Regions from separate parts of the Streptomyces asiaticus genome, predicted to be linked through region 1. Evidence: riboswitches for the same ligand, from Rfam matches in the RefSeq annotation. Region 1 holds a riboswitch; the other holds the start of a gene.
What was found. Region 1 has a riboswitch for glycine ahead of gcvT (glycine cleavage system aminomethyltransferase GcvT). Riboswitches for the same ligand answer to the same signal wherever they lie in the genome.
Positions count from the first base shown of each region.

Region 2: another riboswitch for glycine. It lies ahead of gcvP (aminomethyl-transferring glycine dehydrogenase); the one in region 1 lies ahead of gcvT (glycine cleavage system aminomethyltransferase GcvT).

Region 1 covers NZ_JAGSHX010000006.1:2,568,385-2,576,136, forward strand. Annotated here, with positions in the region: gene KHP12_RS18455 (ABC transporter permease) at 117-1,121, opposite strand; gene KHP12_RS18460 (enhanced serine sensitivity protein SseB C-terminal domain-containing protein) at 1,532-2,329, opposite strand; gene KHP12_RS18465 (enhanced serine sensitivity protein SseB) at 2,441-3,247, opposite strand; gene KHP12_RS18470 (AAA family ATPase) at 3,426-4,130, opposite strand; glycine riboswitch at 4,294-4,404, shown strand; gene gcvT (glycine cleavage system aminomethyltransferase GcvT) at 4,575-5,702, shown strand; gene gcvH (glycine cleavage system protein GcvH) at 5,869-6,249, shown strand; gene glyA (serine hydroxymethyltransferase) at 6,276-7,541, shown strand; gene KHP12_RS18490 (L-serine ammonia-lyase) at 7,711-7,752, shown strand, end outside.
Region 2 covers NZ_JAGSHX010000006.1:8,562,138-8,569,889, forward strand. Annotated here, with positions in the region: gene KHP12_RS44365 (DNA polymerase IV) at 1-1,102, shown strand, start outside; gene KHP12_RS44370 (PRC-barrel domain-containing protein) at 1,078-1,395, opposite strand; glycine riboswitch at 1,543-1,640, shown strand; glycine riboswitch at 1,642-1,765, shown strand; gene gcvP (aminomethyl-transferring glycine dehydrogenase) at 1,831-4,746, shown strand; gene KHP12_RS44380 (DUF5999 family protein) at 4,838-5,044, opposite strand; gene KHP12_RS44385 (hypothetical protein) at 5,308-5,895, opposite strand; gene KHP12_RS44390 (glutamate-cysteine ligase family protein) at 6,343-7,752, shown strand, end outside.

The DNA of each region.
Region 1 (7,752 bases):
CGGGTTAGAGCGGTCCTGAGCATGGCGCCGCGGAATACCTTGGGGAGCCGTCTGCCGGATGTGGCAGGGGCTGCTGATTGCGTTCGAGTACGACCGGGCGGCCGTGTGCCGCACCGTCATCGGGTGCCCTTCGGGTCCAGTGCGTCGCGGACGCCGTCACCGAAGAGGTTGAAGGCCAGCACCGTGACGAAGATCGCCACACCCGGGATGATCATGAACATCGGGTCGTCCTCATAGGTGCCGACCGCCTTGGAGAGCATCTGCCCCCAAGAGGCGGTGGGCGGCTTCACGCCCGCGCCGAGGAAGCTGAGCGCGGCCTCGGTGAGGATGTTGGTGGGGATCATCAGCGTCGTGTAGACGGTGATCGGCGCCACCAGGTTGGGCAGCAACTCACGGAAGAGGATGTAGCGCCGGCCGGCGCCCAGACTCCGCGCGGCCTCGATGTACTCCTTCTCGCGCAGCGACAGCGTCTGGCCGCGCACGATGCGGCCGACGTACGGCCAGCCGAAGAAGCCGATGACCGAGACCAGGATCGCGATGCGCACCCCGCTGCCGGTCAGTCCCAGCAGGTCGTTGGGGAGCACGGAGACCAGGGAGATGATGAAGAGCAGCTGCGGGAAGGCCAGCAGCATGTCCATCACCCGGCTGATCAGCGAGTCCACCCAGCCGCCGAAGTACCCGGCGATGATGCCGAAAATGGTGCCGAGGACCACCGCGACCACCGCCGCGAGGAAGGCCACCAGCAGCGAGATCCGGGCGCCGTAGATGACCCGGCTGAAGACGTCGCGGCCGTTGGACGGCTCCACACCGAACAGGAAGTCCGAGCTGATGCCGCCCATGGACCCCTTCGGGGTGCCGAACAGCGGGTCGATCTCCTCCTGGTGGAACTCATTGGGCGGATGCCCGAGCAGACTCACGATGAGCGGAGCGAAGATCGCCACCAGCACGAGGAAGACGACAACGATGCCACCCGTCAGTGCGAGCTTGTCCCGCTTCAGGCGCGACCAGGCGATCTGCCGCAGCGATCTGCCTTCGACGGACGCTTTGACCACATCCGCCGCTACATCGGCAGTCGCGACCGGATCGCTGTCCGTGCTCGTGCCGTGCAATGGTGCCGTCATCGTGGTGGAGACCCCTCTCGACCGGTGGTGACCGGCCCACGACTCGCCGCTGTAGCGGCTTTGTTCACAACCTGGGTGAAAGTCGCGTTCTGGTACGGAACCCTTCTGGAAGGGGTCGTACGCAGGAACCGCACCCCTTGGAGCGGGAGTCTTCAACGCGTTTGTGATCACCCGCCAGTACTCCCGGGCAATGGATGCCTAACCGTGATGTGAGGAGTACCGCTCCGCTATACGGACGGTCGCGACACGAGAACGCAGCAGTAACATCGCGCCCGTAATGAGGTGTTCGGCCCGATTGGGGCGGAAGGCCGGTCGGGCAATCCCGTCAATCGGTGCGCGGCTCGGTACGCGGCGGGATCCGGTGGCTCGATACGTGGGACGGGGTGGCCCGGTACGCGGGACGGGGTGGCTCAGTACGCGGGACGCGGCGGCGGATAGCCGTAGCCGTACGACGGCGGCGCGGCGGGCGCGGCGCCATAGGCGTCACGGTCGAAGAACGGGCGGGCGTTGGCCCGCATCCACATGGCGACGGGGTCGTACTCGTCCGAGAGCGCGACCGTGGAGACCGGCAGCCCGTCCGGCACGGCGGTGATCGACTGCTCCATCATCACCCGCACCGACTGCACCGCCGCCGCTCCGGTGTCGTACAGATCCAGGCCGATCGCCAAGTACGGGGCGCCCAGCGAGGGCTGCACCCAGGCGCGCCGCAACGAGCGCACCGCGGCGGTGCGATGCGCGTTCTGCCCCAACAGGGCGTAGAACTGGGGGATGTCGATGGCGGGTTCGGTCAGCCGCAGCGGCCCGGCGGGCAGCCGGTCCAGACCGCCCGCGATCCGGCGCAAGTCCGGCCAGGGGATGCCCACTCCACCGCCGCGGGCGTGGGGGTTGAGCCAGAGGCCGTAGCGGTCGCGGTAGAGCGAGTCGGCGATGAGGCGTCCGTCGGCCACCTCGTGCGCGCGGTTCCAGCCACTGGCGGCCAGTTCCTGCGCCGAGGTCACACACGGGGCGTAACCGAGGCCGTCCACGTCCATGTTCCCGTACTGGGCGTCGGGCGAGCCGGGCGCACCGTGCCACAGCAGCATCCAGACCTGGCCCTCACCGATGGCGTGCAGCAGCGCCTCGTAGGCGTCGTACCGGCCGGGAGCGACCTGTTGCAACGCTCGCTCAACCTGGCCGGCCGCCGCCCCCCAATCCGCGCCCGCGCTCACCTGGGTCCGCCCCTTCTCATCGCCTTGCCCACACCTCACCGGGGAGCGTGCCCGCACCCCTCCTGGTCATCAAACCAGCTTACGGGCCCCGGCAGCGGACCCAGGGGCGAGTCAGAGGTCACGGTCGTAGAACGGACGCACCCGTCCCAGCATCCAGTCGGCCACCGGATCGCCCTGCGCCACGTCCAGCAGCACCAGCTGAACCTTCCACGGCACCGGCACCGAACCGAGGGCGCGGCCGAGCGCCTCCACCGCGCGCGCCTGCCCCTCGGGGTCGGGCTCGTCGAGCTGCACCCCGACGAAGAGCGCCGGCTCGTCGCCCTCGACGCTGGCCAGGGCGCGCCGGGCGGTCCGCACCCCGGTGCCCTTGGCGAACTCGATCCCGGCGGCGGCCAGGAAGTCCACCGGCTCGTCCTGCCAGTCCGGTTCGAAGAGCCGCACCCGGCCACCGGCGGCCGGGCCGTCGAGCTCGGTACGCCCGGCGCGGCACAACTCCCGGACGGCGGGCGGAGGCAGCGGTACGACCACCGCGCCACCGGGGTTCACCGCGATGCCGAGCTGGGGCGGCAGCCCGCGGGCGAACTCCACGGCCGGGGCGATGGTGAAGGACATATGGGGGCCGACGAGCTGGAGGAACTGCTGCTCGGAGCTGAACACCGGGACATACGCGCCGCCGTCGATCTCCATCGTGGGCAGATCGAGGCTCGGGCTGCCCGGGCCCCCGCCGTTGGGCAGCGGGATCCAGAGGTGGCTGCGGGAGAGCGTCTCGACGATGCGCGCTCCGGCCCCGGGGACGTCGACGGAGGCGGCCATCACCTCTTCGAGCTCATTGCCGGGAAACGCCGAATGCGCGGCATATCCGCCGTCCGGGAATCCTCCGTGCGCCGGGGCCACTCCGTACTGCTCCGGGAAGCTCATCTTCGTCCAACCGCCATCTCGTCCGACCTGCCCGAAGCACCCTAACCGCTGGGCGGCCCGGGGCCGGAGGGGTCGGCGGCGATCTCCACAGCACTTCCCCACCTCGCCCGGACCCGCCCTCGTCACGCTGTGTGATGCCGATGGCCGATTTCCGGCCACTCCCGAGGGAGCGGCGTGCTCACTCGAAGGAGATGCAGCGCAGCGCGCTCGCGCCTCGCCGGTCCAGCAGCACCGCCGACGCGCACCCCCGCGGCGGCCGCCCCTCCTCCATCCCGGTGATCAGCCGCCGCATCGCGCGCAGATGCCGCCCGAAGGCGTAGGCGGAGACCCCGCGGCCACGCGCGGCCTGGCCCTCCAGCGCCTCCGTGGCGCCCACGTCCAGCAGCACCATATGGAGGCCACGGCCCCGGCGCCGCACGTCCCGCGCCAGCCAGCGGCGCACCCACGGCAGCGCGCCGCAGTCGTGCACCACGACGCTCGCGCCCGAGCGCAGCGCCCGGTGCAGCCCGGCGTAGTGGGCGTACCGGACCAGCGGGCGGTAGAGCGCGTACGGCAGCCAGCCGGGCAGCCGGCGCTCCCATGCCTCGCGGGTGTTCTGCGAGTCGACCCTGATGACGACCGCGCCCGTCTCGTCCAGAAGCGGCACCGTGCGGTTGATCAGCGTGCTCTTGCCGCTGCCCGGCAGCCCGGAGGCGACCAGCACATCCCCTGCCGGAAAGCGCAGCTCACGCGGGTCCGCGCCGCCGCCCTCCGCCCCGGCGCGCAGATCGCGCACCGCGCTTCTCCGACCGGGGCGTGCCGTCGACCCGGAGGGGATGCGGCCACGCCGCGCCGGCAGGAGCCTCTGTGTCGTCGCGTACGTTCCCTGCCCATGCACCGTGATCGTCCTCCCAGGTCGGTCAACGCTGCTCGTACCCGCAGAGTGTCAAGAAAAGGTAATGTCGGGCAAGGCTGCCCCTGTCCGGGCGGCCGGAGCCCGGTCGGATCGGGGCTTCCCTTCTCGGCCATACATGCGATGATGTCCGCGCAACTCCATACCGGCCGCTTGAATCCGCGCGGGAGAGTCCTTGGTCACCGGCATCCGTGCCGGGTGTCCAGGGCGCCGAAGGAGCAAGTCCTCCCTTGAATCTCTCAGGCCCCGATACCGCACGGACGAGGCAGATCTGAAAAGCGGGCCGCGCGGGCGCGGCTCCACCCAAGGTGCAAGCCGGGCCCCTTACGGGCGTCACGGCGAACCTCTCAGGTTCCGATGACAGATGGGGAGGACGCACGCGTCCTTGCCGTCCGTCCTCGCCGTCGCGCGACCCCGATCTCTGGAGCCTGAATCGTGACCGACGCCCCGCCCACCCCACGCCGTACCGCGCTGGACGCGCGGCACCGCGCGCTCGGCGCCACCATGACCGACTTCGCCGGCTGGGACATGCCGCTGCGCTACGGCAGCGAGCGCGACGAGCACACCGCGGTGCGCACCCGCGCCGGGCTCTTCGACCTCTCCCACATGGGTGAGATCTCTCTCATCGGTCCGCAGGCCGGGGAGGCCCTGGACCACGCGCTGGTCGGCCGGCTGTCCGCGCTCGCCGTGGGCCGTGCCCGCTACACCATGATCTGCGACGACGAGGGCGGCATCCTGGACGACCTGATCGTCTACCGCCTCGGCGACGAGGAGTTCCTGGTCGTGGCCAACGCCGCCAACGCCCAGGTGGTGCTGGACGCGCTGACCGGGCGGGCCGGCGGTTTCGAGGCGACCGTGAGGGACGACCGCGACGCCTACGCGCTGCTCGCCGTCCAGGGCCCCGAGTCCCCGGGGATCCTGAAGCGCCTGACCGACGCGGACCTGGACGGGCTGAAGTACTACGCCGGGCTGCCGGGCACCGTCGCGGGCGTCCCCGCCATGATCGCCCGCACCGGCTACACGGGCGAGGACGGCTTCGAGCTGTTCCTGGCGCCGGACGACGCCGAGCGGGTCTGGGAGGCGCTGACCGAGGCCGGGGCCCCGGTGGGCCTGGTCCCCTGCGGTCTCTCCTGCCGGGACACCCTGCGGCTCGAGGCGGGCATGCCGCTGTACGGGCATGAGCTGACCACCGACACCACCCCCTTCGACGCGGGGCTCGGCCGGGTGGTGAAGTTCGACAAGCCGGGCGACTTCGTCGGCCGCGAGGCCCTGGAGGCCGCGTCCCACCAGGCGGACACCGTCCCCCCGCGCACCCTGGTCGGCCTGATCGCTTCAGGCCGCCGGGTGCCGCGCGCCGGATACGCCGTGGTGGCCGCCGACGGCTCGGCGATCGGCCAGGTCACCTCGGGCGCGCCCTCCCCGACGCTGGGCAAGCCGATCGCGATGGCGTACGTGGACCCGGAGTACGCGAAGCCCGGCACCGAAGGGGTCTTCGTGGACATCCGCGGTGCCCGGGAGCCGTACGAGGTCGTGGCGCTCCCCTTCTACAAGCGCGAGCGCTGACGTTTCTCCGGGCGCGAGCGGTGCTCCGGCCCGTCGCCGGGCCTCTCCGGGCCCGAGCAGGGCCCCGGCCCATCACGCCCCCTCGGCGTCGTATCCCCTCGGCGTCGCATCCCACCAGCTAAGACCCGTTTCCCAAGCACTCCCCCGTATCCAGGAGAATCGGACCATGAGCAACCCCCAGCAGCTGCGGTACAGCAAGGAGCACGAGTGGCTGTCGGCCGCCGGCGAGGACGGCGTGTCGACGATCGGCATCACCGAATTCGCGGCCAACGCGCTCGGCGATGTCGTCTATGTCCAGCTCCCGGACGTCGGCTCCACGGTCTCCGCCGGTGACACCTGCGGTGAGCTGGAGTCCACCAAGTCGGTCAGCGATCTGTACACGCCGGTCTCCGGTGAGGTCACCGAGATCAACGAGGACGTGGTGAACGATCCGGCGCTGGTGAATTCCGCCCCCTTCGAGGGCGGCTGGCTGTTCAAGGTGAGGGTGACGAGCGAGCCGGAGGACCTGCTCTCCGCCGACGAGTACACCGCCTTCGCCGAAAACTGACCCTCCTTATTCGATCGGGACCCTCGATGTCGCTTCTGAACAGCTCCCTGCACGAGCTCGACCCGGACGTCGCCGCTGCTGTCGACGCCGAACTCCACCGCCAGCAGTCCACCCTGGAGATGATCGCCTCGGAGAACTTCGCTCCGTCGGCGGTCATGGAGGCCCAGGGCTCGGTCCTGACCAACAAGTACGCCGAGGGCTACCCCGGCCGCCGCTACTACGGCGGCTGTGAGCACGTCGACGTGGTCGAGCAGATCGCCATCGACCGGGTGAAGGAGCTCTTCGGCGCCGAGGCGGCGAACGTCCAGCCGCACTCGGGCGCCCAGGCCAACGCGGCCGCGATGTTCGCCCTGCTCTCCCCCGGCGACACCATCCTGGGGCTGAACCTGGCGCACGGCGGCCATCTGACCCACGGCATGAAGATCAACTTCTCCGGCAAGCTCTACAACGTGGTGCCCTACCACGTGGACGCCGAGACCGGTCTGGTCGACATGGACGAGGTCGAGCGGCTGGCCAAGGAGCACCGCCCCAAGCTGGTGATCGCGGGCTGGTCGGCGTACCCGCGCCAGCTGGACTTCGCCGCCTTCCGCCGGATCGCGGACGAGGTCGGCGCGTACCTGATGGTCGACATGGCCCACTTCGCGGGTCTGGTGGCGGCCGGGCTGCACCCCTCGCCCGTACCGCACGCCCATGTGGTGACCACCACCACCCACAAGACCCTGGGCGGTCCGCGCGGTGGCGTGATCCTCTCCACCGCCGACCTGGCCAAGAAGATCAACTCGGCGGTCTTCCCCGGTCAGCAGGGCGGTCCGCTGGAGCATGTGGTCGCGGCGAAGGCGGTGTCCTTCAAGGTGGCGGCGAGTTCGGCGTTCAAGGAGCGCCAGGAGCGCACGCTGGAGGGCGCCAGGATCCTCGCCGAGCGGCTGACCCAGGCCGATGTCCGGGAGGTGGGCGTCGCCGTCCTCTCCGGCGGCACCGATGTCCATCTGGTCCTGGTCGACCTGCGCGACTCCGAGCTGGACGGGCGGCAGGCCGAGGACCGGCTGCACGAGGTCGGCATCACGGTCAATCGCAACGCGATCCCGAACGACCCGCGCCCCCCGATGGTCACCTCGGGTCTGCGCATCGGCACCCCGGCGCTGGCCACCCGCGGCTTCACCGCGGAGGACTTCCGCGAGGTCGCCGACGTGATCGCGGAGACGCTCAAGCCGTCGTACGACGCGGAGGCGCTGAAGGCCCGGGTCACCGCACTGGCCGACAAGCACCCGCTGTACGCGCATCTGTCCAAGTAAGCCGGAGCAACCCGGAGCAACCCGGACCCGGGGGCGCGTCCGCCCTGGCGCGCCCCCGCCGCACCACCCCGCACCAACCCACGCACGGCCCGCACCACCCCACGCACGGCCCGCACGCTTCCCCGGCGGGCACACGCTTCCCCCGGCGTGCAGACGAAGGAGTCCCCCGGTGGCCATTTCCGTATTCGACCTCTTCTCGATCGGCATCGGC
Region 2 (7,752 bases), 6.0 Mb from region 1:
ATCGGTGGGGCTCGCCGGCTCCAAGATGCTCGCCAAGATTGGTTCGGAGCAGGCCAAGCCGGACGGCCTGGTGGTCATCGAGCCCGGTACGGAGCGCGAACTGCTCGGCCCGATGTCGGTGCGGACGCTCCCGGGCGTCGGCCCCGCCACGGCGGAGACGCTGCGCCGGGCCGGGATCCACACCGTGGCCGAGACGCGGGAGGCGGGCGAGGCGGAGCTGGTGCGGCTGCTGGGCCGGGCCCACGGCGCGTCGCTGTTCCTGATGGCCGAGGGCCGGGACGAGCGGCCCGTCGTCGCCGAGCGGGACGCCAAGTCCATCTCGGTCGAGGACACGTTCGACGTCGACCTCACCGACCGCACCCGGGTGCAGCTGGAGATCGCGCGGCTCGCCGACCGCTGTGTGCGGCGGCTGCGCGAGGCGGGCCGCTCGGGGCGGACGGTCGTGATCAAGGTGCGGCGGTACGACTTCTCCACGCTCACCCGTTCGGAGACCCTGCGCGGGCCGACCGACGACCCGGCGGTGGTGCGGGAGGCCGCGGCGCGGCTGATCGACGGGGTGGAGACGACGGCGGGCGTGCGGCTGCTGGGGGTCGGCGTCAGCGGTCTGGCGGACTTCACGCAGGAGGATCTCTTCGCCCAAGCCGCCCAAGCCGCCCAGGCCGCCCAGGCCGCGGAAGCGGTTCAGGCCGCCCAAGCCGCTCATGAGGCCCTGGGAGACGCCGGGCGCCCTCCGGGCCCCGAGAGACCGGAGCCCGTGAGAGAGGGCGCGGGAGAGGCTTCTGAGGACGCTGAGAAGCCGCGGCGCTGGCTCCCGGGCTCCGATGTACGGCACGCCGAGTACGGGGCGGGCTGGGTGCAGGGGAGCGGAGTGGGCCGGGTGACCGTGCGCTTCGAGGAGCCGTGGTCGCCGCCGGGCCGGGTACGGACGTTCCCCGTGGACGACCCGGCGCTACAGCCCGCCGACCCGCTGCCGCTGCTGCGGCCGGACGCGGAGGCGGAGGCGGAAGCGGAGGAGGCCGGAGGCCCGGACGGGCCGACCCCGGGGGCCAGCGGGCCCGAGCCCGGCCGGGGGCCGGGTCAGCCCGTGACGTCCAGGCCGTAGTGGTGGTAGAGCTGGAGCTCCTGTTCCGGGGAGAGATGGCGGCCCACCCCGAAGTCCGGGGCGTCCTTGATCAGGGACCGGTCGTACGGCACCCGCAGGGTGTCGCCGACGACCTCGCTCGGTTCGAGCGGCACGAAGACGTCCCGGCTGAACAGTCCGGTGCGTACCGCCGCCCATTCGGGCTCGCCGGTCGCGTCGTCGAGATAGACCTCGTCCACGGTGCCGATCTTGGCGCCCTCGCGGTCGAATGCCTTGCGGCCGATCAGGGTCCGCGGGTCGATATCGGTCTGCACGCTCTCTCCCACAGGTGGCAAACAGATGAACAAGCAGTTAGCAAGTGCCCATTGCTACCTACAAAAAGCCACATCGCCGCACTCGGCCACTCGAACGCCCGCGACCGTTCCCCGTGGCAGAACCGCTGGTACGCTGACTGTGGCTGTAGACCCCGTGCGGGAGAGTCCTCCGCCGACGCTGTCGGAGGCGCCGAAGGAGCAAACCCTCCCCGGAATCTCTCAGGCACACGTACCGTGCGGGTGAGGTCACTCTGGAAAGCAGGGTGGGCCACGGGCGAGCAGAGTTCCGGAACCCCTCCTCACCGACGGTGAAAACCGGTCAGCGGTATATGGACCGGTGAAGCTCTCAGGTTGAGATGACAGAGGGGGAGGCCGTCCGGGCACCCGAGCCGCGGTGCCCCTCGTAGGTCGTCACAGACCAGGAGGCCCCCTGAGATGACCGCCAATCGCATCGCACTCTCCGACTTGGAATCCGGTACTCCGTTCGAGCAGCGTCACATCGGCCCGGACGGCGAGGCACAGGCCAAGATGCTCGCCCAGGTCGGCTTCGGCTCGCTGGACGAGCTCACCGAGGCCGCCGTACCGGACGTCATCAAGAGCACCGAGGCGCTGGACACCCTGCCGCCGGCCCGCAGCGAGCCGGAGGTCCTCGCCGAGCTGCGCGCGCTCGCCGACCGCAACCAGGTGCTGCCGTCGATGATCGGCCTCGGCTACTACGGCACCCACACTCCGCCGGTGATCCTGCGCAATGTGCTGGAGAACCCCGCCTGGTACACCGCGTACACGCCCTACCAGCCGGAGATCTCCCAGGGCCGGCTCGAGGCGCTGCTGAACTTCCAGACCGTCGTCGCCGATCTGACCGGGCTGCCCACGGCCGGTTCCTCGCTGCTGGACGAGGCCACCGCGGCCGCCGAGGCGATGGCGCTGTCGCGGCGCGTCGGCAAGGTCAAGGAGGGCGTCTTCCTGATCGACGCCGACTGTCTGCCGCAGACCATCGCGGTCATACGGACCCGCGCCGAGCCGACCGGTGTCGAGGTCGTCGTCGCCGACCTGGCCGAGGGCATCCCGGATGAGATCGCCGAGCGCGGGGTCTTCGGCGTGCTGCTCCAGTACCCGGGCGCCTCCGGTGTGGTGCGCGATCCGCGCCCGCTCGTCGAGCGCGCCCATGAGCTGGGCGCCGTCGTCACCGTCGCCGCCGATCTGCTCGCGCTCACCCTGCTCACCTCGCCCGGTGAGCTGGGCGCGGACATCGCGGTGGGCAGCAGCCAGCGGTTCGGCGTCCCGATGGGCTTCGGCGGGCCGCACGCCGGTTTCATGGCGGTGCGCGACGCCTACGCCCGCAACCTGCCCGGCCGGCTGGTCGGGGTCTCGGTGGACGCCGACGGCGACAAGGCGTACCGGCTGGCGCTTCAGACCCGTGAGCAGCACATCCGCCGGGAGAAGGCCACCAGCAACATCTGCACCGCACAGGTGCTGCTGGCCGTGATGGCCGGGATGTACGCCGTCTACCACGGCCCGGACGGGCTCGCGGCGATCGCCCGCCGCACCCACCGCTACGCCTCCGTGCTCGCCGAGGGGCTGCGGGCCGGCGGTGTCGAGGTGGTGCACGGCGCGTTCTTCGACACCCTCACCGCGCGGGTGCCGGGCCGGGCCGTCGAGGTCGTCGCCGCGGCCCGCGAGGCCGGGGTCAACCTTCGGCTGACCGATGCCGACCACGTCGGCATCGCCTGCGACGAGACCACCGGCCGCGCGCAGCTCGCCGCCGTATGGTCCGCCTTCGGGGTGGACGGCGGCCACGGCAACGCCTCCGGGATCCCCGGGATCGACGAGCTGGACGCCTCGGCGCCGGACGCGCTGCCCGCGGCCCTGCTGCGCCAGGACGGCTATCTGGCCCACCCGGTCTTCCACCAGCACCGCTCCGAGACCGCGATGCTGCGCTATCTGCGCCGCCTGGCCGACCGGGACTACGCCCTGGACCGGGGCATGATCCCCCTGGGCTCCTGCACCATGAAGCTCAACGCGACCGCCGAGATGGAGCCGGTCACCTGGCCGGAGTTCGGCGCGCTGCACCCCTTCGCACCGGCCGAGCAGGCCCAGGGCTATCTGACCCTGATCCGTGAGCTGGAGGAGCGGCTGGCCGAGGTCACCGGCTATGACAAGGTCTCGCTCCAGCCGAACGCCGGGTCCCAGGGCGAGCTCGCCGGACTGCTGGCGGTGCGCGCCTACCACCGGGCCAACGGGGACACCCAGCGCACCGTCTGCCTCATCCCGTCCTCCGCGCACGGCACCAACGCCGCCAGCGCCGTGATGGCCGGTATGAAGGTCGTCGTGGTCAAGACCGGCCAGGACGGCGAGGTGGACACCGACGACCTGCGCGCCAAGATCGAGCAGTACGGCGACCAGCTGGCCGTCCTGATGGTCACCTACCCCTCCACCCACGGGGTGTTCGAGGAGCACATCACCGAGATCTGCGCGACCGTGCATGACGCGGGCGGCCAGGTCTACGTGGACGGCGCCAACCTCAACGCGCTGGTCGGGCTCGCCGAGCCGGGCCGGTTCGGCGGCGATGTCTCGCATCTGAACCTGCACAAGACCTTCTGCATCCCGCACGGCGGCGGCGGCCCCGGCGTCGGCCCGATCGCGGTGCGCGAGCACCTGGCGCCCTACCTCCCCAACCATCCGCTACAGCCCGCCGCCGGACCGGCCACCGGCGTCGGCCCGGTCTCGGCCGCGCCGTGGGGCTCCGCGGGGATCCTGCCGATCTCCTGGGCGTACATCCGGCTGATGGGCGCCGAGGGGCTGCGCCGCGCGACCCAGGTCGCGGTGCTCGGCGCCAACTACGTCGCCAAGCGCCTCGAGCCGCACTACCCGGTGCTCTACACCGGCCCCGGCGGCCTGGTGGCACATGAGTGCATCGTGGATCTGCGTCCGCTGACGAAGGCCACCGGGGTGACCGTGGACGATGTGGCCAAGCGCCTGATCGACTACGGCTTCCACGCGCCGACGATGTCGTTCCCGGTCGCCGGGACGCTGATGATCGAGCCGACCGAGAGCGAGGACCTGGCGGAGCTGGACCGGTTCTGCCAGGCGATGATCGCCATCCGGGCCGAGATCGAGAAGGTCGGCTCCGGCGAGTGGGCCAAGGAGGACAATCCGCTCCGGAACGCCCCGCATACGGCGGCGTCGCTGACCGGGGAGTGGGGCCACCCGTACTCCCGGGAGGAAGCGGTTTTCCCGGCCGGGGTCTCGGCGGCCGACAAGTACTGGCCGCCGGTGCGGCGGATCGACGGGGCCTACGGGGACCGTAACCTCGTCTGCTCCTGCCCGCCGCTGGAGTCCTACGAGGGCTGAGAGGGCTTGAGCCCGACGATGCGTCAGTGGGGCCGGTTCGGCGGATGCGCCGGGCCGGCCCCTGATATGTACGTGCCGTCGACGGCGACCGTCAGGCCGCGGTGACGACGTGCTCGGAACCCAGCGGTCGGCACGGCGCGATCACGCGCCCGTCCGGCAGCAGCTCACCGGTGTCCTCGAAGAGCAGGACGCCATTGCACAGCAGGCTCCATCCCTGCTCCGGGTGGTGCGCCACCAGATGGGCGGCCTCCCGGTCGGCGGAGTCGGCTGACGGGCAGGGTGGTTGATGCTGGCACATGACAGGGTTCTTTCGCTGCGGAGTGGTGAAGGTCCTGCGGCTCGCTGCGGCGTTCATGGCCGCCCCCCGTGGTTGAGTCGGTCGATTGCTCCAGTGTTGCCCTGCGGCCTGGAATCCGCAGGGATTTCGCGGTACCGGTCTCGCTAGATAATGACGCATCACCCGCCCGGACGGTTCATCGCGGCCGGACTGTTACGAGGATGCTGCGGAGCGCCCCGTGACCCGGCGGTCACGGGGCGCTCCCGGCCTGGTGAAGGCCCAGGTCAGGCGGGTGAGCCAAGCAAGGGGGCGCGGGTCAGCCGGTGAGTGAGGACGGGCAGCAGATCGGTTGCCCGGTGCGCCCGGTGCGCCGCGATACCGGGCGGGGCCGGGGCGAGCGGCACCAGCAGGTCCCCGGCGCCGAGGCCGCCTTCGGCGCCGTCCGCGGTCAGGTCGCCGTGCAGCCAGAGCGTGACCATGTAGAGCTCGGGGATGGACAGCAGCCGCGGCTGGTACGCCGAGGGCAGCGACTCGGCCTCGCTCAGGGCGAGTTCGGCCGAGCTGACATAGGGGCCCTCGGAGAAGTGCGAGAAGGCCCAGCCGTCGGCGGTGAGCATCGCCTCCGCGGCGGCCACCGTACGGTCGCCGTCGCGGATCAGGAATCGCCAGCCGGTGAGCCGGGTGCGCGGCGGGCCGTCGGAGGCGGTGATGTCGTCCAGGATATGGACGGGGAGCGGGAGTTCGGGTTCGAAGGGGCCGGTGAGCGTGGAGAGCACGGGGGTGCGGGCCTCGCGGACGGCGGTGGGGGAATCAAGGGCCGTGAGGACGCTGCGCAGGGCGGGCGCGGGGGCCTGGGGCACATGCAGCGGCATGGTGGGTCGCCTCTCGCTTTGAAGACACGGTGAAGCGATAGCGGGCCGGGTTTGGGCGGCGCTGTCGGTGGAACACGGGTCAGAGGGGAGCCGGAACAGACCGTTCGGGCGTTATCTCTCTGCCTCGTTAGCCGAGTTTATACGACAAGTGTTCCCGTTGTGTTTCGTCTAGCCGCTGCCGATATCGCCGACAAGAGGATATCCAGACCCCGGGAAGGCGGGGATTTTCCCCGATTCAGTGCCAGATGAACGGATATGACCTGGCATTTTGAACCCCGCGCGGTAGGCTGGAACTCGCTGGTCCATTTCTCCAGCGCAATGCGCAGTTCCCCAGAGCCTATCGGCTGGGTGGGGATCGCGGGGCGTTATCGATCACATTGGTGGGCATCATCGAGCGTGGTGTGCACACCACTGGCGCCGATGATCCACTCGAGGAGGGACGCTTCGATGGGGGAGAAGCTCATAGCCGGTGAGTTCGACCCGTCCGGTCGGCGACGGCAGCGCGTCCGGTTGCGGCAGTGCCTCGACGGGCTGGGCCGGCTCCTGGCCGACAAGCGATTCGACCGCCCGAAGAATCTGATGGGGCTGGAGATCGAGCTGAATCTCGCCGGGGCCGACGGGCTGCCGAGGATGATGAACGCGGAGGTTCTGGAGCGCATCGGGAGTCATGATTTCCAGACCGAACTCGGGCAGTGCAATCTTGAAGTAAACATCGTGCCCCACCGTTTGCACGGACGCGTTCTCGATCAGCTCTCCGAAGAGCTCCGAACCGGTTTGTCATATGCCGATCGCAAGGCGCGGGAGGTGTCCTCCGAGATCGTGATGATCGGAATTCTGCCCACCCTCGCCGCGGACGATCTGGGATCCACGAACCTCTCCTATGACGACCGTTACAAACTTCTCAATGAGCAGATGCTGGCCGCCCGCGGCGAGGATTTCCTCATCGACATCGAGGGCCGGGAGCGATTCACCTGCGCCAGCTCCTCCATCGCCCCAGAGGCGGCCTGCACCTCCGTCCAGCTCCATCTCCAGGTCACTCCTGGCCGCTTCGCGGACGCGTGGAACGCGGCGCAGGCGGCGGCCGCCGCGCAGATCGCGGTGGGCGCCAATTCCCCCTTCGTCTTCGGCCACGAGGCATGGCGCGAATCGCGGCCGCCGCTGTTCCTCCAGGCCACCGATGTGCGCCCGCCGGAGATCGCCGCCCAGGGGGCGCGCCCGCGCACCTGGTTCGGCGAGCGCTGGATCGACTCCGCGTACGAGCTGTTCGAGGAGAACCTGCGCTACTTCCCGCCGCTGCTCTCCACCGGCGAGGACGAGGACCCGCTGCGGGCGCTGGACGAGGGCGGGGTGCCCGAGCTCCAGGAGCTGGCGCTGCACAACGGCACGATCTACCGCTGGAACCGGCCCGTCTACGACGTCGTGGACGGCGTGCCGCATCTGCGGGTGGAGAACCGCGTGCTCCCGGCCGGGCCCACCGTCACCGATGTCATCGCCAACGCCGCCTTCTACTACGGGCTGGTCAGGGCGCTCGCCGAGGAGCCCCGCCCGGTGTGGACCAGGCTGCCGTTCGCGGCCGCCGCGGCCAACTTCGAGGCGGCCTGCCGCCATGGCATCGACGCGGTCCTCCAGTGGCCCAAATCCGGCCGGTCGGCGTCCCTGACCCGCACCTCCGCCGTACGGCTGGTCCGCGAGGAACTGCTGCCGCTCGCCGCGTCCGGCCTCGACTCCTGGGGCGTGGAGCCGGCCGACCGCGACCGCTATCTCGGTGTGATCGAGGAACGTTGCAAGCTGGGGGTCAACGGCGCGTCCTGGCAGACGGCCACCTACCACCGGGCGCTGGGCGACGGACTGGACCGG